DNA from 3 places in the Vibrio sp. EA2 genome. Region 1 is predicted to be linked to each of the others. Evidence: predicted binding sites of a transcription regulator. Region 1 holds the regulator's gene; each other region holds the start of a gene.
The links. The regulator MetJ, encoded in region 1, represses methionine synthesis genes. The targets are predictions, from matches to a motif close to TTAGACNTNTANANGTCTAA.
Positions count from the first base shown of each region.

Region 1 (7,774 bases):
ATACACGCACCATATCAATTGCCTGACTTGCTCCTACTAACTGGCGTGTCACTGGATCATCATCCAGACCTTCAAACTGTCGGCTCATCCAGCCAGGGACTTTTACGTTATTCTGCGCAGCAAAGCGAGACGCCTGTTTAAAGTTAGATACTGGCAAAATACCCGGTACGATTTCTACATCGATACCAGCGGCGACACAGCGGTCACGAAAACGCAGGTAAGACTCGACATCAAAGAAGAACTGAGTGATTGCACGATTTGCACCAGCATCGACTTTACGCTTAAGGTTCAGCAGATCAGCCTGTGCGCTTTTTGCTTCAGGGTGTACTTCAGGGAAAGCCGCGACTGAGATATCGAAATCGTGACGAGATTTCAACAGCTCAACAAGATCAGAAGCGTACATCTCAGGTGCGCCGCCACCTGGTGGAATATCACCACGCAGTGCAACGATATTTTCGATACCGTTGTTCCAGTAGTCATCAGCAATATTAATCAGCTCTTCGCGAGTCGCATCGATACAAGTCAAGTGCGGAGCTGCGACTAAACCAGTTTCTGATTTGATTTCTTTAATGATGGAATGAGTTCTGTCACGCTCACCAGAGTTCGCCCCGTAAGTCACCGAGACAAACTTAGGTTTAAGTGCTTTTAGACGGTGCACAGAGTTCCATAGCGTTTCTTCCATTTTTTCGTTGCTTGGCGGAAAAAACTCAAACGAAACATTAATATTGTCTGATAACTCAGCGATATTCTGGTTTAAGGCATCGATATGGCCTGCGTGCGTGTAACCCATCTTACTCTCCCTGTGGCAACCCGCCACGAAATCAAATTATCAAATCGACGTTTAGACGTCTATATGTCTACAGAATGTATTGAATACGATTTAATGTCAACCTTGTAATTATGAATTTTTTTCATGTTAATAATGAGGATAGTTCAAGTTCAATACTGACTAATGTTTATCCAGGATAAACATATGGCCAACAACGATTCTGCATTTAAGTATGGCACCAAGAAGGGAATAAAAAACCCCGGATGGCGTCCGAGGTTTTTACGAGTTTAAAATAGTCCAGCCAGACGGTTGAGGTCGGACTGAATTGCCCCTGCTGTCACTTCGCGTCCAGCGCCAGGGCCACGGATAACCAGCGGATTATCTTTGTACCACTTGCTTTCAATCGCAAAGATATTGTCACACGGCAGTAAGTTTGCCAGCGCATGTTCACGGGACAAAGCTTCGATACCGACCGTCGCTTTGCCATCTTTTTCTAAACGAGCAACGTAACGCAGTACCTGATCGTTCTTCTGCGCTTTGGTTAAACGCTCTTGCAGAGTCTCGCTCAACAGCGCGGCATTATCAAAGAACTCATCTAAGCTCAGCGTACGCAGTTCTTCAGGCACTAACGACTCCACCTTTACGCTTCCCGGTTCGATATCCAGACCAGACTCACGCGCCAGAATAACCAGCTTACGCATCACATCGGAGCCATCTAAGTCAGAACGAGGGTCAGGCTCAGTGAGTCCTTGCTGCCAGGCTAAATCGACCAACTCACTGAATGGAACAGAGCCATCAAACTGCTGGAATAACCATGAAAGCGTTCCGGAGAAAATACCAGATATCGCCACAATCTCATCGCCACTCTCGCGAAGATCACGCACCGTATGGTTGATTGGTAACCCTGCCCCTACTGTTGCATTGTACAGCCAGTGGCGTCCAATCTTAGCAAATGCATCCTGAACCTGATGGTAGTACTGACTATCAGCCGAGCCCGCTACCTTGTTCGCAGAGATAAGGTGGATCCCCTGCTGAGCGATATCAACGTAGCATTTGGCAAGGTCCTGGCTGGCGGTGACATCAAGGACAACGGCTTCATCGTAGTTCTGTAAGGCACCAAGACGCGGTAACCATGAGCCATCGTTTTCAATACTTTCATCATTGAAGCGTGCCGAAACACCAGACGCATCAATACCCTGACTATCAAACCAATACATTTGACTATCAACCACAGCGACTAAGTCAAAGCTCATGCCATGGAGTTTCTCGAGTTCACCTTTTTGAGAAGCGAATAAGTTTAACCAGCTCGAACCAATATTGCCTTTACCGCACAATGCGACAGCAACTCGCTTCTGCGCCTGAAACAACTGGCTGTGAACTGTCTGTACCAACTCTTCGGTATTGGTGCGACGCAATACTGCCACCAGACTTAACCCAGACTCCGTCTCAGCGATAAATTCCACCGGAGAATGTTTTAGCTTTTGCTGAAAACCAAAACAGTGGTTGGCATTAGTTGTCACACCTGCACCGACAGCCGCAATCAGAGAGTAACCCTCAGTGAGGTTAATCTCCGCATCCAGGTCAGATTCCTGCAGATACTTGAGTGCACCACCAGCAATTTCTGCTGTGTATGCCAGTCGTAATACCTGCTGTTCAGGCTGAGCTTCAAACGCTAGCGGCTCCAACTGAGCACGTTTGAGCGATTCGAGTACATCGCTCTGTGTTTTTTCAAAGTCATGTCCGTGAGCAAACGAAAGCTGAACCAATAGCACGTCGTCCAGCGATGTGATGATTTTCGCCCCACGGCCAGACGCCAGAACACGCTCAATACGCGTCGAACCAGACTCAGGAAGGTAACTGCACTTAAGGCTCAAATCCATGGTGCTTTGCGCCACAGGCTGCAGTGTGCGGCTGTGCAACACAGGAGCAGCTAAACGAGCTAGCTCACTGGCTTCATCCAGTCGTAATAATGGTAACAAGCATGCATCGGAGACCAAACGAGGGTCAGCACTATAAACACCAGCCACGTCACTCCAAATCGTCGTTGTACTGACTTCAGCAAGTGCACCAATCACCGTTGCCGAATAGTCTGAGCCATTACGACCGAGCAGAACGGTTTCACCATTATCATTTTGCGCCATGAAGCCGGTAATGATCACACGTTTATGACTATGCTGTGCCAGTGCTTCTTTGATAAGCGGGTATGAACGAGCACGATCAACTTCTGGTTGAGTGCCAGCTTCTGCACGTAAAAACGCTCGTGCATCTTGCGCCACGGCAGGTAAATCCTGCTGACTTAATAATGCCGCAAGTAAGCGTGATGACCACACTTCACCATGGCCTAATACTGCCGCCTTTTGCGCTTCAGTGAGCGGAGAGGTCAGCTCCGCCAATGTGCTGAATTCATCTTGTAAAGAAGCAAGCAGCTGCTCTTGAGCTTCCCCCTCTAACAATACTTCAACAAGATTGCTTTGAAACTGTCTTAAGCTTTGTAGTGCTTCGTGAGCGATTCGACCATCTTTCTCTAAGCCTTCAAGAAACTCAATCAGACGGTTGGTTGTTTTACCCGCGGCTGATACCACCACCAAATCATTTTCTGCAGAGTACTCTTTGAGAATACCCGCTACACGTAAATAGCACTCTGGGTCTGCCAGGCTGCTACCACCAAACTTGTGTAGCTGACGTTGTACAGTCATTATGATCTCCTATTGCTGTGCAGATTTGGTGAAAGCTTGTTCTAAGTCAGCAATGAGATCTTGCGCATCTTCCAGACCGACTGAAAGGCGTAGTAGCTGCTGTGATACGCCAGCTTCAGCCAATGCTTCCTCACCCATAGCACGGTGCGTCATGGATGCCGGGTGGCAAATCAGGCTTTCTACTCCACCGAGAGACTCAGCGAGTGAAAACAATTTCAGTTCCTTGACGAAGGCTTTGAGTTGCTCAAATGAACCCGCGAACTCAAAACTCAGCATGGACCCAAAGCCCGATTGCTGCTTTTTAGCAATCTCGTGGCCAGGGTGATGTGGCAGACTTGGATGATAAATTTTCGCCACCAACGACTGCTTCTGTAGGTAAGCCAGCACCTGCTGTGAACTTTCTTCATGCACTCGCATACGTGCCCCCAAAGTACGAAGACCTCTCAAAGTCATGTAGCTATCAAATGGTGTACCTGTCGCACCAATACAATTGCCCCACCAGGCTAACTCTTCTGCATGTTCTTCCGTTTTAGCGATAATCACGCCACCAATCACGTCCGAGTGACCATTGATGTATTTGGTTGTCGAGTGAATAACAAAGTCAGCCCCCAACTCTAGAGGTTTCTGGTATACCGGTGTCAAAAACGTATTGTCTACTGCGACTAAAGCACCGGCTTGCTTTGCTTTTTCACAGACCACAGCAATATCGACAACGCGAACCAGAGGGTTAGACGGTGTTTCTAGCAGAACCAGTTTTGGCTTTTGTGCTAATGCCTCATCCAGCGCTTTCTCGTCAGTTTGATCGACAAACAGCACCTTGAAGTCGCCTTTATTCGCACGAGTATTAAACAGGCGGTAAGTGCCACCATAACAGTCGTTTGGAGCAACAATAACATCATCAGGACCAATAAAAGCCGATACCCATAAGTTCAGTGCAGACGTACCACAGTTAGTGATCACGGCTCCTTTGCCAGATTCCAGCTCAGACAATGCACTTTCTAATAATCCACGATTTGGATTACCTGAGCGCGTGTAGTCGTACTTAGGCACTTCCCCAAATGCAGGAAAGCCGTAGTTTGTCGAAAGGTAGATTGGTGGAACGACAGCATGGTATTGAGTGTCAGATTCAATACCGGTACGTACGGCAATAGTTGCAGGCTTACGGGTGCTCATGGGTGTATCCTTTCACAGGTGATGACTTCTAAATGGGAATGCGCTATATCTAAATGGTGAGATTCAATGAATTGCACACTCCTTACTGTTCCTGTCACTTTACTCGTCAAAAATTAAGACGTCAACACTTCTAGACGTCCATATGTCTTTGCTTATGGCAGTAAATGCAGCTAAAATCAGCTCCTATATTATTTTTTAACCTATTACATAGATGAAGGTACGCAATGGCTGACTGGAATGGCGAATACATTAGCCCTTATGCTGAGCATGGAAAGAAAAGCGAACAAGTAAAAAAAATCACTGTCTCTATCCCGCTGAAAGTTTTAAAAGTGCTAACTGATGAACGTACTCGTCGTCAGATCAACAACTTACGCCACGCAACCAATAGCGAACTCCTATGTGAGGCATTTCTACATGCGTATACGGGTCAACCGCTTCCAACGGATGAAGACCTTCGTAAAGATCGCCCAGACGATATTCCGACGGAAGCGAAAGCTCTGATGACGGAAATGGGCATCGAATTCGAGTCGTTTGACGAAGAGTAACCTAAAGCGTGTCGAATACACCAAATGGTTATTCAATCTTGAAAGCTAAGAAATAACATAAAAAATGGGACGCTATCGCGTCCCATTTTTTGTACATCATTCAATGCTGAGCTTTACTCTGCCATATAGTTTTCTGGCATTTCAATACGGGCAACACCCGAGTCAACTGCCGCTTGAGCAACGGCTTTTGCAACGCGAGGCAGTAAGCGAGCATCCATTGGCTTTGGAATAATGTAATCTGAGCCGAACTCAAGCTTATCGACACCCGCCGCTGCCAATACTGCTTCTGGTACTGGCTCTTTCGCCAACTGACGAATAGCATCAACCGCTGCAAGTTTCATCTCATCGTTAATTTCGCTTGCACGTACATCAAGCGCACCACGGAAGATGAATGGGAAACAAAGTACATTGTTTACCTGGTTCGGATAATCACTACGCCCTGTACCCATGATTAAATCATTACGAACTTCGTGCGCGAGCTCTGGCTTAATTTCAGGATCTGGGTTTGAACATGCGAAAACAATTGGCTTATCCGCCATCAGTTTTAATGCTTCAGGTGGAAGCAGATTTGGACCTGATACGCCAAGGAACAGATCAGCACCTTCAATCACATCTTCTAAAGTACGCTTATCGGTGTTATTTGCGAATAGCTCTTTGTACTCGTTAAGATCATCACGGCGAGTATGAATCACGCCTTTACGATCCAACATGTAAATCTTTTCACGCATCGCACCACATTTTATCAGTAGTTCCATACACGCTACTGCAGCCGCACCGGCACCAAGACAAACAATCGTAGAATCTTCAAGCTTCTTACCTTGCAGCTCAATGGCGTTCAGCATGCCTGCTGCCGTTACGATTGCTGTACCATGTTGATCATCATGGAAGACAGGAACGTCACAACGTTCGATAAGACGCTTTTCAATTTCAAAACAGTCTGGAGCCTTAATATCTTCCAGGTTAATACCACCGAAGGTATCAGCAATGCTTGCTACGGTATTAACGAACTCGTCGATCGTGCGGTGTTTTACTTCGATATCAATAGAATCAAGTCCAGCGAAACGCTTAAACAGTAGCGCTTTACCTTCCATTACAGGTTTAGAAGCAAGCGGACCTAAGTTACCCAAGCCAAGAATCGCGGTACCGTTAGAAATAACGGCAACCATGTTACCTTTCGCGGTGTACTTATAGATATTGTCAGGATTTTGTGCGATTTCACGTACAGGCTCAGCGACACCAGGGCTGTAGGCTAAAGCAAGATCACCAGCGGTTTCGGCAGGTGTGGTTAGCTCGACGGCAATCTTCCCTGGGGTTGGGTATGCATGATAGTCAAGAGCTCGTTGGCGTTGTTCTTCTTCTGGAGTTACTGCTTTGTCTTCAGACATGAGGGCGTTTCTCTTTTTATTTTTAGGTAAGGGGGGAATAAATTCTAATGGATAGTGGTCGATCTTCATAGGTAAGATTGCGAGCAATATCCTTAAAAAAAACGATATTAAAAGAGATTAGACCAGATAGTCAGGAAAAGCACCTAACTTTTAAGTCAGGTGCACTAGTGTAAACGTCAGATTTTTAACATAACGATGGGATAGCCGAGATTAATCCTCATCGACATACTGTGCTTGCAGATAATTTTCGATGCCAGACATCTCAATTAAGCCAAGCTGAGTCTCAAGCCAGTCGACGTGCTCTTCTTCATCTTCGAGAATATCCTGAAACAAATCGCGCGAAACATAATCTCGGATATCTTCTGCGTAAGCGATCGCATCTTTTAGATCGGGAATAGCGGCCATTTCCAGTTTAAGATCGCATTCGAGCATCTCTTTGGTATCTTCACCGATCATTAACTTGCCGAGATCTTGCAGATTAGGCAGACCTTCTAAGAATAAAATGCGTTCGATGAGATGATCGGCATGTTTCATTTCATCAATCGACTCGTGATACTCCTTATCGGCTAGGTGTTTTAACCCCCAATCTTTGTACATACGGGCATGAAGGAAGTATTGATTAATAGCGACGAGCTCGTTACCGAGCACTTTGTTGAGATGTTGGATAATGATTGGATCGCCTTTCATTGACTAGCCCCTCCTCTTTTTAGGCTTCATATAAATGTAGAAGCAAATGAGAAGGTGTCAAAAGGCTCAGCGATTTCACCGAAGCATAACAGTGATTAGCTGGCTTGTTTTATTTCTATGTAGTGTTCAGCTAAAATTTCTTTGGCTTGTCTGATGCACTTACCGCATTGGCTTCCCAGCGCTGTACATCGCTTTATCCCCCTGATATCCGTTATGCCTTCATCCACAGCCAACTTCTTAATTTTCTTGTCAGAAACACCATGACAAAGACATACAAACATACTCAAAACCCGTAAACAGTAACTATCGAGAAAATAATATAAACAAGAATGGTTCTTGTTACCAGTCGTATTGAGCGGTCACTTCAGAACATTTGGTTATATGAATCGATGAGGAACTGGACAGGATCAAGCACTTAGAGCTAAGTAAAAAAATAGGGATGGACAGAGTAAGGTAACACTCTGTTTTAAGATAAGAAAAAGTACGATCAGTTTTTATCTGCTTATAACTAAATAGAGT
Region 1 covers NZ_JAWLID010000021.1:42,201-49,974, forward strand. The annotation lists gene metF (methylenetetrahydrofolate reductase) at 1-790, opposite strand, end outside; gene RXX31_RS22850 (bifunctional aspartate kinase/homoserine dehydrogenase II) at 1,057-3,465, opposite strand; gene RXX31_RS22855 (O-succinylhomoserine (thiol)-lyase) at 3,475-4,638, opposite strand; gene metJ (met regulon transcriptional regulator MetJ) at 4,863-5,183, shown strand; gene RXX31_RS22865 (malic enzyme-like NAD(P)-binding protein) at 5,297-6,568, opposite strand; gene bfr (bacterioferritin) at 6,779-7,255, opposite strand; gene RXX31_RS22875 (bacterioferritin-associated ferredoxin) at 7,351-7,536, opposite strand.

Region 2 (7,774 bases), on a different contig from region 1:
AGTCAATCAACCTACCTAAATAACGGTACTCGTACCCAACAGGTAGAAACTTTGAAGGGAGATGGCGATGTTTGCCAGCAGACGCATTTATCACAGCTTGATTCATCATGGTGTTAAAGCACTATTGTTAGATCGTATCGGTCACTACACCGAAGACGAGTATCACCAATTTCTCAACTTGATGACAGGTCAATCTTCCTCCTTCACCATGACTAACGACGAACTTGCCGCCACAGTAGACAACCTTTTGTGTGAAGGCTATTTAGAAGATGTAAAAACGCGTATCCCCCAATATCAGAATGTCGCCTAAACTATAAATTAGAGACAAGGATTGCCGCCATTGTCGCAGCAATTTTTGTATCCAATTGTCTCGAGCTATTCACATTGTGTGAGATTCCGCTAGACTGTGAACAACTCAATAACCAGGTAGTTTTCTGCAACATGAAGCAAATTCTTGATTTTATTCCACTCATTGTCTTCTTTGCCTTGTATAAGATGTACGACATTTACGTTGCGACTGGAGCACTTATCGTCGCGACGGCTATTCAAATCGTCCTGACGTTTGCGCTTTACAAAAAAGTGGAAAAAATGCAGTTAATCACTTTCGTGATGGTGGCTGTATTTGGTGGCATGACCATCTTTCTCCACGATGACAACTTCATTAAATGGAAAGTGACCATTGTTTACATGGTATTTGCTATCGGACTTGCGGTCAGTCACGCGATGGGCAAATCAGCAATAAAAGGGATGCTAGGAAAAGAGATCTCTCTTCCTGAAAATATTTGGACACGCATCAACTGGGCATGGGTCGGTTTCTTCTCTTTCTGCGCAGGTTTAAATATCTACGTTGCCTACGAACTGCCACTCGATGTCTGGGTAAACTTTAAAGTGTTTGGCCTGCTAATAGCGACATTCAGTTATATGATTGCTACAGGCTTCTACATCTACAAGCACATGCCAAAAGAGCAGAAAACTAACTCCTCCGATGTTTCGGTTGATGAATAACGGCTCAGCTTTGCTATAATCCGCGCAAATTCAATATTAACAGCGACCTTCGGGTCGCTGTTTTATTACTGTTCCAATTAATATTTGCGCTCAGTATCAATCGTAATAAATAACGGATCGTCTTAGTTTATGAGTAGGCTTTGGGAACGTTTATTTACTGGGTTGGTCCCATTTAGGCGCTGTTAATGATTTAGGATGTCACAATGAGCCAAGAATTTAACTCTCCGAAAGGCCAACTACTGCTTCGTACCCTCGCAATGCCCGCTGATACCAATGCGAACGGCGATATCTTTGGTGGCTGGATAATGTCTCAGCTTGACTTAGCTGGTGCTATTTTGGCGAAAGAAATTTCTTCCGGACGCGTCGTCACCGTTTCTGTTTCCAGCATTACGTTTAGAAAACCGGTTAGCGTCGGTGATGTTGTCTGTTGCTACGGTGTATGTAAAAACATAGGCCGTACTTCAATGAGTGTTGACCTTGAAGTCTGGGTGAAACCAGTGAAAGTTGATGGCATTGAAGATCGCTTTATGGTGTGTGATGCAACCTTTAACTATGTTGCAATCGACAGTGAAGGCAAACCACGCCCTATCGCAAAATAAGTTTGCACCGACTCTAATCACAGGAAAATTCTCACATTTTCCATTGTTAACTTGTGAGAAGCGGCAAAAAGTCGTTAAATTAGGGCTTCAACCTACCAATTAAGGAACTATGCTATGTGGTATGTCATCTTTTCTCAGGACATCGAGAATTCATTAGAAAAGCGCATGAGTGTTCGCCCTCAGCATCTAGAACGTTTACAACAACTTCAGGATGAAGGACGACTTCTGACTGCAGGCCCAATGCCAGCAATTGATTCTGATAACCCTGGAGAAGCAGGATTTACTGGTTCAACCGTCATAGCCGAGTTCGATTCTTTGGAAGACGCGAAAGCCTGGGCAGACAAAGACCCTTACGTGGCGGCGGGTGTATACGAAAACGTGATCGTAAAACCGTTCAAAAAAGTGTTTTAATTTATGAAAAAATTACTGTGTTTTTTCCTGGCGCTTAGTGCGCTAGCAGGTTGTACGTCCAGTGCTGACAAAGAACGTCAGTTAGAGCTGTTAGCATCTAACCGTGCTGGCGTTCTTTCTGCTGGCCTACCCATGGAGTACGGACCATTGCAAATCATGCGGGTTTCTTCTAATAAAAACGTGGTTGAAATGATGATGATTTATAACGATGGTGCAATGGGAGCGAAGCCACTCGCACAAGTGCTTAACTCCAGTATCTACACATTCTGTCATAAACCAGAGATCCGCGACCAAATTAATATGGGCTTGATGTATAGAGTGAAAGTTCGTAACACGCGCGGTCAATTGATGGCAGACGAATTGATCTCTGAGCAACGTTGCAGTAATTAACAACAGTAATTTGGCCAGCTAGTTCGGTATTAGATCGACCAAAAGCATCGCAGCTAACGGGCAAGTTAAAAGACATATAAAAGCAGGGATTGGATCCCTGCTTTTTCTTTGCTCGTCGGTTTATGCTAACTCAGTGCGCAGCTTTTTCGCCGCTGAGACCAAGTTGGCTAACGCTGCTTCGGTCTCCGCCCAATTTCTTGTTTTTAGACCACAATCTGGATTCACCCATAAACGTTGTACCGGAATTTTTTCTGCTGCTTTCTTGATAAGACCTTCAATCCACTCTTCACTTGGAATGTTCGGCGAGTGAATATCATAAACTCCAGGACCGATTTCATTAGGGTAGTTAAACTCTTCAAACGCTTTGAGCAATTCCATATTCGAACGTGACGTTTCAATGGTAATCACATCTGCATCCAGTGCCGCAACAGAATCAATGATTTCATTGAACTCGCTGTAACACATATGAGTATGAATCTGTGTTTCTGGCTTCGCGCTAGCGGCAGAAATCTTAAACGCATCCACAGCCCATTCCAGGTAAGCTTTATGATCACGCGTCTTAAGCGGTAACCCTTCACGAATCGCAGGCTCGTCAATCTGGATAATATTAATGCCTGCATTTTGTAAGTCAGAAACTTCATCTCGCAGCGCTAGAGCCAGCTGCTGGGTGATTTCCTTACGCGAAATGTCTTCGCGAGGGAATGTCCAACACAGAATCGTAACCGGCCCGGTTAGCATTCCTTTCATTTGTTTGCTGGTCAGGGATTGTGCATACGTTGACCATTCAACCGTGATTGGTTTTTCACGCTCGATATCCGCAACCACAATAGCAGGCTTCACGCAGCGAGAACCGTAACTCTGCACCCAACCGAATTTGGTTGTTTGGAAACCAGCCAGATTCTCGGCGAAGTACTCAACCATATCGTTACGCTCAGCTTCACCGTGCACTAATACGTCTAAATCCAGCGCTTCCTGTCGTTTCACTGCATCAGCAATATGCCCTTTAAGTGCCGCAACATAGTCTGTTTCAGACAGTTGACCAGAGCGATATGCACTGCGCTGAACGCGAATCTCGCCGGTTTGAGGGAAAGAGCCGATGGTAGTCGTAGGCAATAGCGGTAAACCCAACACTTCTGCCTGATGAGCAGCACGCTCAGCATATGGCGCACTGCGTTGTGTGAGCTCTGCGGTGATACGATTGATACGAGCCTGCACTTGTGGCTTATTGACGTGGGTAGCCGTTTTGCGCGCTTTGATTGGCTGGCTGTAAGTATCACATGCCAGAATCGCATTTTGATCGCCGTCCAGCGCTTTACCTAGCAGGGCTACCTCAGTCACTTTCTGTTTAGCAAAAGCGAACCAGCTTTTTACTTCTTCACTCAGCGCTGTTTCAAGCTCTAGATCTACCGGGCTGTGCAGTAATGAGCATGAGCTTGCAACCCACAGCTTATCGCCTAACTTCTCTTTTACCGGTTGTAAGCTCGCCAGTTGCGCACTTAGATCCGCTCGCCAAACATTGCGTCCATTGATAACGCCAGCCGATAACACCCAACCTTGTGGTAGTTTTTCCACAACTTCATCAAGCTGGTCTGGCGCTGCCGACAAGTCAATGTGCAAACCATCAACAGGTAACTCGACAATTTTGTCCAGTGTATCGGTAACAGCGTCAAAGTAAGTCGTTAGCAGCACTTTTACGTCACTGCGGATGATTTGATACGCCAGTTTAAATGAATCCGCCCATTGACTTTCCAGCTCAAGAGACAGAATAGGCTCATCAATTTGTACCCATTCCACACCCAAAGCAGCCAATTTAGCCAAAATTGCTTGATACGCGGTGAGCAATCTTGGTAACAGTGACAGGCGGTCAAAGCCTTCTTCAACTTCTTTACCCAAGTACAAGTAACTTAGTGGACCAAGTAGAACTGGCTTAACCTTGTGTCCCGCATTAACGGCTTCACTCACCTCCTCAAATAGCTGCGGCCAGCTCACTTCAAAGGTATCGTCTTTGCTAAATTCCGGCACAATGTAATGGTAGTTGGTATTGAACCACTTAGTCATGTCAGAGGCTGCTGCGCCTGCACAGCCACAACCAGCCTGTGACTGGCCTCGACCAACCTTGAACAAAGTATCAAGGCTAGGTGTGCCCTCAGCATGACGCTTTGGTACGTGGCCCAATAACAGCGTTGTTGTCAGTACGTGATCATACCAGGCAAAGTCGCCGGCAGTGGCAAAACTCAACCCCGCATCGCTTTGTACTTGCCAGTTATTCGATCTTAGCTGTGCGCCAACCTGCTGGAGTTGTGCTTGATCGATTTCTCCGCGCCAGTATTTCTCCTGCGCAAATTTCAGTTCACGTTTTTCACCAATGCGTGGGTAGCCAAGTATGTGTGTGGTAGTTGCCATTTCCCTAGTCCTTAATATTGAGTTTATCTTGGTCAGAACATCTTTGGCTTAACCTTAAAGATGTCTGGATGGCTAAACTATCTCTCCCAGACTAAAATTGGACAAGGTCTAAATATTCAACTTGTTTATTAAAAAAATTCATAGTGTATCGAAAAAACAAACCGTTACCCAAAACAAATAGACGTCTAGACGTTTACATTTCTGTATTTTGCAGTTAAGTTAATTAAGTTCATGGTGAGCATTAAAGGATGAAAGAGATTCATGATAGAGCTAAAACACTTGCGTACTATTACCTCGCTTCGAGATACGGGCTCACTGACTGCCACGGCAACCGCGTTACATTTGACGCAATCGGCGCTGTCGCACCAAATTAAGGACCTGGAGTCTAGAATTGGTGGGCAATTATTCTTAAGAAAAACCCGACCGGTTAAATTCACACCAGAAGGTGAGATTTTATTGCGCCTTGCAGAAGATATTTTACCGAAACTCGCAAGGGCAGAGAATGAACTGGCAAGTTTGAAAGAAGACGTGAATGGTCGATTACATATGGCTATCGAATGTCACTCCTGCTTCCAATGGCTGATGCCAGCACTTAAGGAATATCAATTGGCGTGGCCTAGCGTAACGTTGGATTTCTCTTCTGGCTTTGGATTCGAGCCTTTACCTGCCCTACTCGCAGGGGAGCTGGATCTGGTTATTACTTCGGATATTCAGCCACGTTCAGAGGTGCACTACGAGCCTTTGTTTGACTTTGAAATGCGACTAATCACGTCCACCAACCATCCACTGGCTGATAAAGCGATTATTGATCCTCAAGATCTTGCCGATCAAACCATGCTCTCTTATCCGGTTCAAAAACAGCGACTTGATGTAGTTAAACACTTCTTACAGCCAGCCGGTGTGGAGCCAGCTAAGTGGAAACAAGCAGACAACACATTGATGTTAGTACAAATGGTATCGGCTGGATTAGGGGTTGCGGCATTGCCGAACTGGGCAATTTCAGAGTTTTCTCGACAAGGACTAATTACCAGTAAACCATTTGGCAATGGGTTGTGGCGTCGTCTGTTTGCTGCGGTTCGAAATTCAGAGAAAGACAAACGCTATTTACAGGCGTTTTTCGCAACCGCAAGACAACAATGTAAAAGCCACCTCGACGGCATCAAGATGGCTTAACAATGGGAGATATCGTACGGGCTTAGCGTTCGTACGATTTGAATTGATTGGTGAGCGGGTCGTACTGGTAGCCAAGCATATCCAGCTTGCCTACTACCGACTCTGTATCCATTTCATAAGTCGACACTAATTCGTCAAAACTGTCACACTCTAAGCGTAGTTTTTCGTTGACGATACCTAACAGAATAATGCTATCCAGATTACCTACATTGCTTAAATCCATCGCGACACTCCTCTTCGACAAGGTTTATACCCCAATAACCTCAGTGACCGGGTATATATACAGCGTAGACATAATCTGACGAATTTAAAGTGAGTTCACGCTATATCGTGAACTCACTGACATCATGTTAAGCAACCAGTGAAAATAAATTTTGCAGGCTCGTCATAGAGACAAGAGCAAGCAAGAAAGCGATACTCAGCTGCACTTTCTCAGGCGCTTTATGCGTGAAAATATGCCAACACCAAACCACAATGGAAGATATCAACATCGCCAAGGCAATGAGTATCGGTTGAGTTGCAGCACTCAATGCCGTCTCATCCAGCTGATAAGATGAAAACAGCGTCGCAATCACCAACAACATGCCCGACACAATACCAGTGACTGGTAAAATTCGATGGAAAGCTTGTAAACGGCTACGTGCAATCGTGAGCAACAATTGAGAAAAAGAAGCCCCCAGAAAGAAGATCATTAACGCCATCGCAGCAGCAGCTGGCAAGTTAGTCTGTTCAAATACTTGAATGCTGACATAAGCAAATGCCAAACCGTTAGCAAGGTGCAGAGCCCATAATGGCCCTTTCTCGCGTGTCTTTTTGGTCTGAACCTGAGAATAGAAATAGAAGATCGCAAACACCACCATAAATGCTTCAATACGCAGTGATGCGACGGCCAGCCACATGACCCCTATTGCAGGTAGCATTTTATGGAGGCGACCTCTCTGACCCGGACAAATATCGCCCTTAATTAAAAGTAAAGTCAGTAACGCTTGTGCGCCGAATAGCATCGGAGGAAAAGTAACCAGCAATTGTTGAATCATGATGAAGCAAGCTCAAAAGTCGTTTGGGGTGGCGATAATATCAAATCACCTATCGCCAAACCACCCAAACGCTTTAGGGTTGTAATAGGGGTCTGTTGTCCCTTCGAGCTCTCTTTTACAACAGCCGCTAATTGATCTGCTCCAGGCTGAAGCTTTGATTACCCCAAGGTAAGGTTAAATAAGCGCTCACAATATGTAGGTTGCTCCAAATCTGCTGCAGGCACGGCTGGTGAAAATAAGAAACCTTGCAGGAAATCCACCCCAACACCCGCCAAAATATGACGCTCTGGTTCTGTCTCGACACCTTCTGCAATCACTTTAACCCCTAACTGGTGGGCAAGCTCAGTAATCATTTTGACAATGTAGTAATGACTGCTGCCCTCACAAATATCTGCCACAAACTTGCGGTCAATTTTGAGTAGATCAAACTGCCCTTTTCCCAGGTAAGAAAAAGAAGCGTACCCTGTACCAAAATCATCTATGGCTATTTTAATCCCTTCTTGCCTGATCTGTTTCAACGCCTGCGTGTGCGCTTCGTCTTGCTCAAAGTAGGCCGATTCCGTTAACTCTAGCGTCACGAGCTCCGGTTTAACTCCACTGGATTTAATCAAATCAAGTGAACGTTGTAATACCTGTAAAGCATCTAATTTAGTGTTAAGAGAACGATTAATGGAAAGCCCGATACCCTCTCCATAGAAGTATTGTAATTCAGACCAACGCTTGAGCGCGATTCGGCAAACCAGATCATCTAGCTCA
Region 2 covers NZ_JAWLID010000003.1:625,022-632,795, reverse strand. The annotation lists gene RXX31_RS10815 (hypothetical protein) at 68-310, shown strand; gene RXX31_RS10810 (septation protein A) at 442-1,005, shown strand; gene yciA (acyl-CoA thioester hydrolase YciA) at 1,209-1,604, shown strand; gene RXX31_RS10800 (YciI family protein) at 1,719-2,015, shown strand; gene RXX31_RS10795 (GspS/AspS pilotin family protein) at 2,019-2,405, shown strand; gene metE (5-methyltetrahydropteroyltriglutamate--homocysteine S-methyltransferase) at 2,526-4,808, opposite strand; gene metR (HTH-type transcriptional regulator MetR) at 5,070-5,981, shown strand; gene RXX31_RS10780 (DUF4250 domain-containing protein) at 6,004-6,204, opposite strand; gene RXX31_RS10775 (hypothetical protein) at 6,332-7,018, opposite strand; partial or broken gene RXX31_RS10770 (EAL domain-containing protein) at 7,177-7,774, opposite strand, start outside.
Region 2: a site for MetJ is predicted at 4,986-5,005, ahead of metE (5-methyltetrahydropteroyltriglutamate--homocysteine S-methyltransferase). Genes of this name have one in related genera too.

Region 3 (7,774 bases), on a different contig from region 1:
TTTTAGCTATACAAACGAGAAGGTCAAATATGATTTGGGTATTCTAAATCATCAACACAAACCCAAACTTTTTGTTTTGATGTATCTTCAATCCACTTTATCTCTGACTTATTTAAACCTAATGCGGAAGTACTTTTTTCTCCTTCATCAGTTTCTCAGCGTAAGCCTTCCCAACAAAGTCTGCTTTTAGGGTGCGCAAGGCAAGCATTGGCTAATGAATTGTCAGATGATGGTAGAGTGTACGTTCGATTTAAACCAAAATGGGCCTTGGGACTGCCACTAAACATATGTTTATCAAGAATTTTAACAGTAAAAACGAATCAAAATAAGATATTTATCTCGATTTCACGATATCAATAAGAAACAATATAGGTTTGACGTTTTTTTGTGATACTGTCCCCAAAAAATAAGTCGATAACTTTCGGCATAGTATTCTTTTTTGGGTTGTAATTTATGAGCGTTGGAATGTATAAACTAGCTATTTTTGTTATTTGTAATGGTTTAACTAGCTCTGCCTTAGCAGATTCTTTTCATAGTACTGAAAACGTCGATTGTATGAAATCAAAAACCGGAAATATGCTCTTCGAACAGTGTAAGGACCGCACTAGCGGTTTAACCTGGAATCGAACAACGATTTATGCAGGAGATAATCAGTATCTGCGAGGAACTGATAAAGAAGGTAATAAATGGACCGCGACCCGTGAGATTCAAGATAAGCACTATAAGACCACTTATAATGATAAATTTGGCAACGCTATACGTGTAGAAGAATGTAATATTAATAATTGTACTGAAACTGTAACGAATTGAACATATTGTTGTTTCGCGCCTTAGTAGAACAACGCAGTAACCCTTCTTCCTTCAGGGAGGGTAGTGTTCAAGAAGTCCATCGTTATGTGTCATTATCAGGGCTCAACAGCAATTAGCTGCAGCTATATTCAAAGCCGTAACTACATATAACGCACTGATTAGTAGTTTTTAATTACTGCATTTCCTATTAGATTTATTGATTGAAGAGTTTGATTTGGATTGCTGTCGTCGGCTCACTGTCAACGATGGTAAATGGTAGGGTTATTGGGTTTTCTTGTCGGTAGAGCTAATAGTTCGGCTTTTATCTTCTAATATTCATCACCTAATACGTAAAGGTAAATTGATGATTCTAACTTTGAGCTAGACCTAAATCTTTAACTATTGAGGCGCAAAGCCCTTGGTTATTGACTGAACCTCAGGGATATAGGGGTTTATACACCTCGCCTTTCCGGTCTCTCTCCTGTCCCCAAGCTACAAACTCACCCCAGTACCTTCGTCGTCGTCGACGTAAAATCCCAGCCACATCTGTGCGTCGTCAACGTCAGCGTAGTAATGTGAATAGTAGGATGATGAGATTTTGTGGGATTGATGCGTGGGGAATTTAGAAGCTAAGCCTGGGAGGATAGTATGCGGTCAGACCTTCGCTCATAATCGATTGGTCCGCAGTTCAAGTCTGCGAGGGGCCACCATATTCTAGAAGGTTAGTAAGCGTAGTGTTTACTAACCTTTTTTTGTACCTGACGATTTTGGGTCAGGTAAGCCCCGATCACGCACTCTTCTCTGTCTTCTTCCAATACTAATCCGAATACTACGCTGTTGCCAAATGTGTCGTTCTAGTTGATAAATATCTCCCATAAAGAACAAAGAGAGATATTGAACTAGCCAACTAACCATAAGTAACTTAAATTGCACTTATAGGTAATTTCTTATACAGCCACTACAAAAGTGAGTTATAGTGAACTTATATGTTAAGACGACCCCAATAATGACAAAAGTACATTAAAAGGCACTTATGAAAAAAGGTAAGATGGTAAAAGCACAACCTATGCCTGATTTGAATACCGAGTTCAGTATGGAAACGCTGGGTAGCGCCATTCGCTCAAAGCGCACCGATAGAGGCTGGCGTATTGATGATCTCGCTTCAAAAGCCAATTTATCTCGTAGAACAGTCATGAAGGTAGAAAAAGGCGATACCAGTGTCACTTTTGCCAATGTACTCGTCCTCATGGACATCTTAGGGCTATCGTTACGCCTTATCGATTTAAACCTATTTGTTCGTCCACATAGCCAAATAACCTCCCAAGCTGAAAACAGCGTGAGAAGCAATGAGGACGGTTGGTATGAGTAAGCTACAACAGTTAGACGTGTTTATCGGTACGAATACCAAAATTGGTCGTTTGATTCTTCCTGTCGGAACAGAAACAGAGTTTTCATTCATCTATGAAGATGAATGGAAACACACGGGTTTCCCAATTTCCCCACACATCCCTTTCGATACTCAGGCTTCACCACGTAGTATCGAGAACTATCTCAGAAATCTCCTTCCTGAAGGAGAAGCCTTTGAAGAGATGATACAAAACACCACTATCTCCAAAAGCAACACGTTCGGGCTGATTCGTAAGCTTGGTGCGGAAACATCTGGCGCATTATCTTTTCGAGTTCCAGGCTCAGAACCTGAGGAAACCAGCTTTAGACCTGTACCTGATGAGGAACTAATAGAACGACTCGAGCGAAATTTAGCACCTTTAGTTTATTGGGACGGTAAGGTTCGCCTTTCGGTTGCTGGTGTGCAAAACAAATTAAACTTACTTAAGCGCGGTGATGAATGGGGGTTTGGTGAAGGCAAATTAAGTTCGAACTACATTCTGAAGTTTGAAAGCGGTAGAGCACCGTGTATTGCTGTTAATAAGTTCTTTTGCATGACATTAGCCAAGCTAGCAGGTTTGGACGTCGCTAATGTTGAGTTAACTCGCATTGGGAAGACTAGAACACTGATCATAGAGCGGCTCGATCGTGCCTATATTGAAGCTCGTGATGTCGTTCAACGAAAACATGTGATTGATGGCTGTCAGGCAACTGACTTACCTCCAGGTTACAAATACGAGCGTCAGAATGGGGATGAAGGCGATGGCGTATATATGCGTGATGGCGTTTCTTTCCCACGCCTACTGAGCGTCAAAACTATAGACACGGTAATCACCAACCTAAAGCTTACCCAATGGATGCTCTTTAATCTAGCAACGCTAAACTACGATGCTCATGGTAAAAATATTAGCTTCTTCGTCACCCCTAAAGGCCTTGAACTGACCCCTTTTTATGATTTAGTAAACATAGAAGCTATCGCTCAAGAGGGAGCAAAACGCAACTCACGAAGCGGTAAATTGTCTGCTGATGAGGGGCGTGCCGCCAGTATCCCTCAATATTTTGCAATGTCGATAGGGGATTGGGAAAGTAAATACTTTCAAAATCCGCCGAAAGGTAACTTCAAACGCCCTATCACCAGCTATGATTTAGCTGAATTCGGCGCTCTGCTGGGTTATTCAGGCACCAAAATGGCTTCCATAATGATAGAAACCGTTGGTGCTATAAAAAATGCCCTAAAGGAAGCGATTGAACTTACCGAAGCTCAAGGAATCGACGATGGAGAGCGTGAACACATAGAACTATGTGTGTCACTCATCCAAACAGAATGTGAATACTTGCTAGAACAAGCCGGCAGTGTGCCAGAAGTGAGCGAGCTTCTTTAAATTGGAAAGTATTTATTGGCAATGAGTTAATCTACATAACAAGTTGCGTGATAGTTTATGTGCAGGAATGTTATGGTGTAAAGGCTGGTTGAAGAATGCGGGCCAGTCTGATGAGACCGACCCAGAGCTCTAGGATTTTAGTGAATTAGGTTAGAAGTAGTATCGGGCACCAGCATAAAAGCCACGTATCGCAATTTCTACGTCATCAATTTCAGTATTTGCACTTCGATAGCCGACATTGAAGCTAATACTTTCATTGATGTTATATCCACCCTCTACACCATATTGATAGCCTGTTTCAGATTCTTCAACTCCGTTTACCTTATCTTTCAGAGTCATTTGACCTAAACCAAATATACCCGCTATGTACGCATTGGAATCAAAAGTATATTTAGGCTTAAGGTTAGCAAAAATCGCATGTCCATCTGCTTGCATGGCTCCTAAAAATTCTACCTCACCAAAAGTTCGGTATTCTACTTCGCCTGCAAGTTTAAAAGACTCTTCTATCTTGGACTCATATCCAACAACGGCATTAAAACCAACGTCATTTGATTCCTCGATCGATACTCCACTATTTTCTAGTTCCGTATCATTTGCAAATGCCACATCAGCCCCTAAATAAAAGCCTGTTTTTGTACTAGCCACTGCTGCACTACTGACAATAAAAGACAATACTGTCAGCGAAAATACATTTTTAGTTTTCATTTTTATCTCTAAAATTTACTAATTGTTTTATAACCACATCTCGCCATGGATATTTTAATCAATAATTACAATGAATTACCGCTCGCCATAGTATTCTAAACAGTGCTTGGAAGTCAGGGTTCTAGTCACATCAACCAAATCATATGTAATATGTATCATAAATAGCTCCCCTACCCGTCTTATACCAACATCCGTCATTTCGTTATCGTAGAATTGCGTAGGAATATCTAAAAATTCACTTGGTGTTGGTATGACTCAACTGGCGGCTAATGAAGACTTAACGTGTCATACAAACACAAGGACTGGAATTGTATAAGGCCGCCCTACTCATTCAGCAGGTTCAAAGCTGCGTTAGGAATCAATCTGGCTTGAGCTAATATAGATGATGAAGATTGTTGAAGAATTTTAGCTCGAGTCATTTCAGTTGTTTCTTTTGCGTAATCCGTATCGGTCCGGTTTCCTTTCGATGCGCTGATATTTTCGTGCATATTCGTTAAATTAGAGAGCATGCGGTCAAATCGATTGTGAAGTGCTCCCATATCAGCTCGGTGCCCATCCACATAACTCAACGCAGAGTCAATAACAGAAACGGCTTCCTGGGCACCTCCAGTGCTTGTCACATCAATGTTCTCTACTATCGTCTTACGGCCGCTATCGAAGTTGAATTCTCTAGCCAGACTCCCTGAAAAAGAAACCTCACCTTCTGCAATACTAGAATTAACAAACATTTGTAGCTCACCAGCACCGGATACTGACGCCGTCACCAACTCTTGCTGTCCATTGATATAAGTTGCAAGTTCTTCAATATCATCTCCAACTTTGGCTTCAATATTGATACTTACCTCGTTGCCAGCTCTATCAGTAGCATCAATACCGAGTTTGTGGCTATCACCCTCGACCGTCCAGCCTTCACCTTTGGCTTCTTTGGCTATAAATATCGTTCCGCCCATCTCTGAAGTACTAGAACGCATATCTTTTAGTTCCAGCAGGATCGTTTCATTATTGGAACCCACTTGAAGTGCTTTCTTGCCATAAGTTCCATCCAACAAATTCATGCCTGCAAAGTTAGAGGAACTAGCAATACTATGAAACTCTTCCTTTAAAGCTTGGATATTTTTTTGAATAGCTTTCCTGTCAGTAATTGAGGTAGCCCCATTTGCCGCTTGTAATGACTGGTCTCTCATGTCTTCTAAAATGCCAGACAATTGCTGCATAGACGCTTCAGCAGTCTGGACGATAGCGACTCCATCGCTGACATTCTTTGCTGCGACATCTAGTCCTCGACTTTGTACATCTAATCGATTCGCAATTTGTAATCCTGCGGCGTCATCTTTCGCACTGTTTATCTTTTTTCCCGAAGAAAGTTTAAGTATTGAAGAATTAAAATCATCAGAAGCCTTAGCAATATAACGTTGTGTTGCTAACGCTGCAGTGTTGTTGTGTAGGCTCAATGGCATGCATGGCCCTCCTTTCCATTATTACCGCTAAAAATTATGGAACCAAAGTCTCATTTGAGTATCGACGAAAACCACGATCACTTTAGGGATTTTTATGCATAACAAATTGAATAAATTAACTTTATTACATTCATCGCATAAATAATTAATCAATCTTTAAAGACAGAGAACCAACTGGTAAAGGGGATGCGAGATCAGAAGCTAAATTCTCACTGACGGGATCATTAGTCGGTGACGAGCTATCAAACATTGACGGTTTGTATAATTATGCTAGATTAGCCGTATAGACGTCCAAAAAAATATAAATGGAGTTATTATGGAAAGTTTTCGCCAAATTAAGCAGTTACCTTTTATTCTTATAGCAGCACTCAGTTTAGTAGCCTGTGGGCAAAAAGAAGACTCTGTCATTAAGGTAGGTGCAACGGTTGGTCCTCATGCACAAGTTGTCGAGGCCGTAGCTAAAGAAGCAGAAAGACAAGGACTTAAGGTCGAAGTGGTCGAATTTTCCGATTACGTAACACCAAACGCAGCACTGAGTGATGGCAGCATCGACATCAACAGCTATCAGCATCAGCCATTTCTGGATAACTATAACAGCAGCCACGACGGTCACCTGGTTTCTATTGGCCAATCTATTCTGATGCGTATGGGTATTTACTCGAACAAGTTCCGTTCTCTTGAAGAGCTTCCTGAGAATGCACGTATCGCTATTCCTAATGATCCAACCAACGGCGGGCGCGGTCTTCTCCTGCTTGCAGACGCAGGTTTAATTGCTTTGAAACAAGGCGTTGGCCATAAGGCGGCATTGACAGACATTACGGATAATCCAAAGGAATTTCAGTTTGTTGAAGTCGATGCGGCTCAACTGCCAAGAACGTTGGACGATGTGGATGCAGCAGCGATTACCATGAACTATGTGATGTCGTCTGGTCTTGATCCTAAAAAGCAGGGCATCTACTTAGAGTCTAAACAGGCACCTTTAGCGGTAATGGTTATCGCAACCCGCGAAGCTGATAAAGACAAAGAAGAGTACAAAAAGTTTGTTTCTATCTACCAGTCTCAGGCGATTCGTGACTACCTGGAAGAAACATTTAAAGGGACGATTGAACCTGCGTTCTAACCTATGAAATAGAAGTGTGCGATAGCAGTTTAAACGGCGCATTTGAGTAAGGCTCGTGGCGATATTCCATGAGCCTTTGTGCTTTTAAATCAGTTCTCAGACTCGCTTTACTATGTATTCTTTACGCTTTGTCTACGCTCAGATTCTAGCCGTTCAGCTAAGTACTTTTGGGTCGCTAACACTAAATCAGGGCGATCAATTAGCTTCCAGAGAAAGTATGGCGGGATGAAGAAAATAACAAAATACAACGACTCATGGAAAAAGATATTCGCAATAGAGTCTTGATGCTCAAAAAATGCGGTCAGGGCAAAGAGGTCCAACAAGACCCCTACCACTCCAAAAACAACACAGACCACAATGGCTAATCCCAAGAGCTCGCGTAAGAAATATTTATATATCATGGCACTAAATCCTTCTAGCAGTACGTCATACCAAGATACTCCTCTAACTGCTCAGTTAGCTTGATTATGGTCAATCTCTGATGGAAACCAATAAGAACTTAGTTTTATAAATATTAACGGCGATTAAATATCTTCAATTCTAACCACAGAGCTATGCGAGGACGCTTTCCGTCTCACAAGTTAGATTCAGTTCACATTTCCTTACTTGTCTTAACACAGCAGCAAAGATTAACTCCGCCATTACTCTTAAATGACATTCTTCTCGTTTTTAATACTAATATTTGTATCAAATAGTAGAACAAACAAAAGAGGCAATATGAAAAAGTACACCTACCCTATCCTCGCGATCACAGGTGGTTTAATACTAACTGGCTGTAATGGCGGTGACTCTTCATCCGATACAGAAGCAGCAACTTTTTCTCTTGCGGTTTCAGATGCTCCTGTCGATGATGCCAATAAAGTCGTTTTAGCATTTGAAGATGTGGTTTTAATCCCGTTTGATCCTGAAACAGGTGATAAAACTGGTGACGCTAT
Region 3 covers NZ_JAWLID010000006.1:181,335-189,108, forward strand. The annotation lists gene RXX31_RS14780 (hypothetical protein) at 466-810, shown strand; gene RXX31_RS14785 (helix-turn-helix domain-containing protein) at 1,823-2,158, shown strand; gene RXX31_RS14790 (HipA domain-containing protein) at 2,151-3,557, shown strand; gene RXX31_RS14795 (porin family protein) at 3,708-4,262, opposite strand; gene RXX31_RS14800 (flagellin) at 4,586-5,719, opposite strand; gene RXX31_RS14805 (MetQ/NlpA family ABC transporter substrate-binding protein) at 6,036-6,839, shown strand; gene RXX31_RS14810 (D-fructose-6-phosphate amidotransferase) at 6,950-7,240, opposite strand; gene RXX31_RS14815 (DUF4382 domain-containing protein) at 7,557-7,774, shown strand, end outside.
Region 3: a site for MetJ is predicted at 5,995-6,014, ahead of RXX31_RS14805 (MetQ/NlpA family ABC transporter substrate-binding protein). Genes of this name have one in related genera too.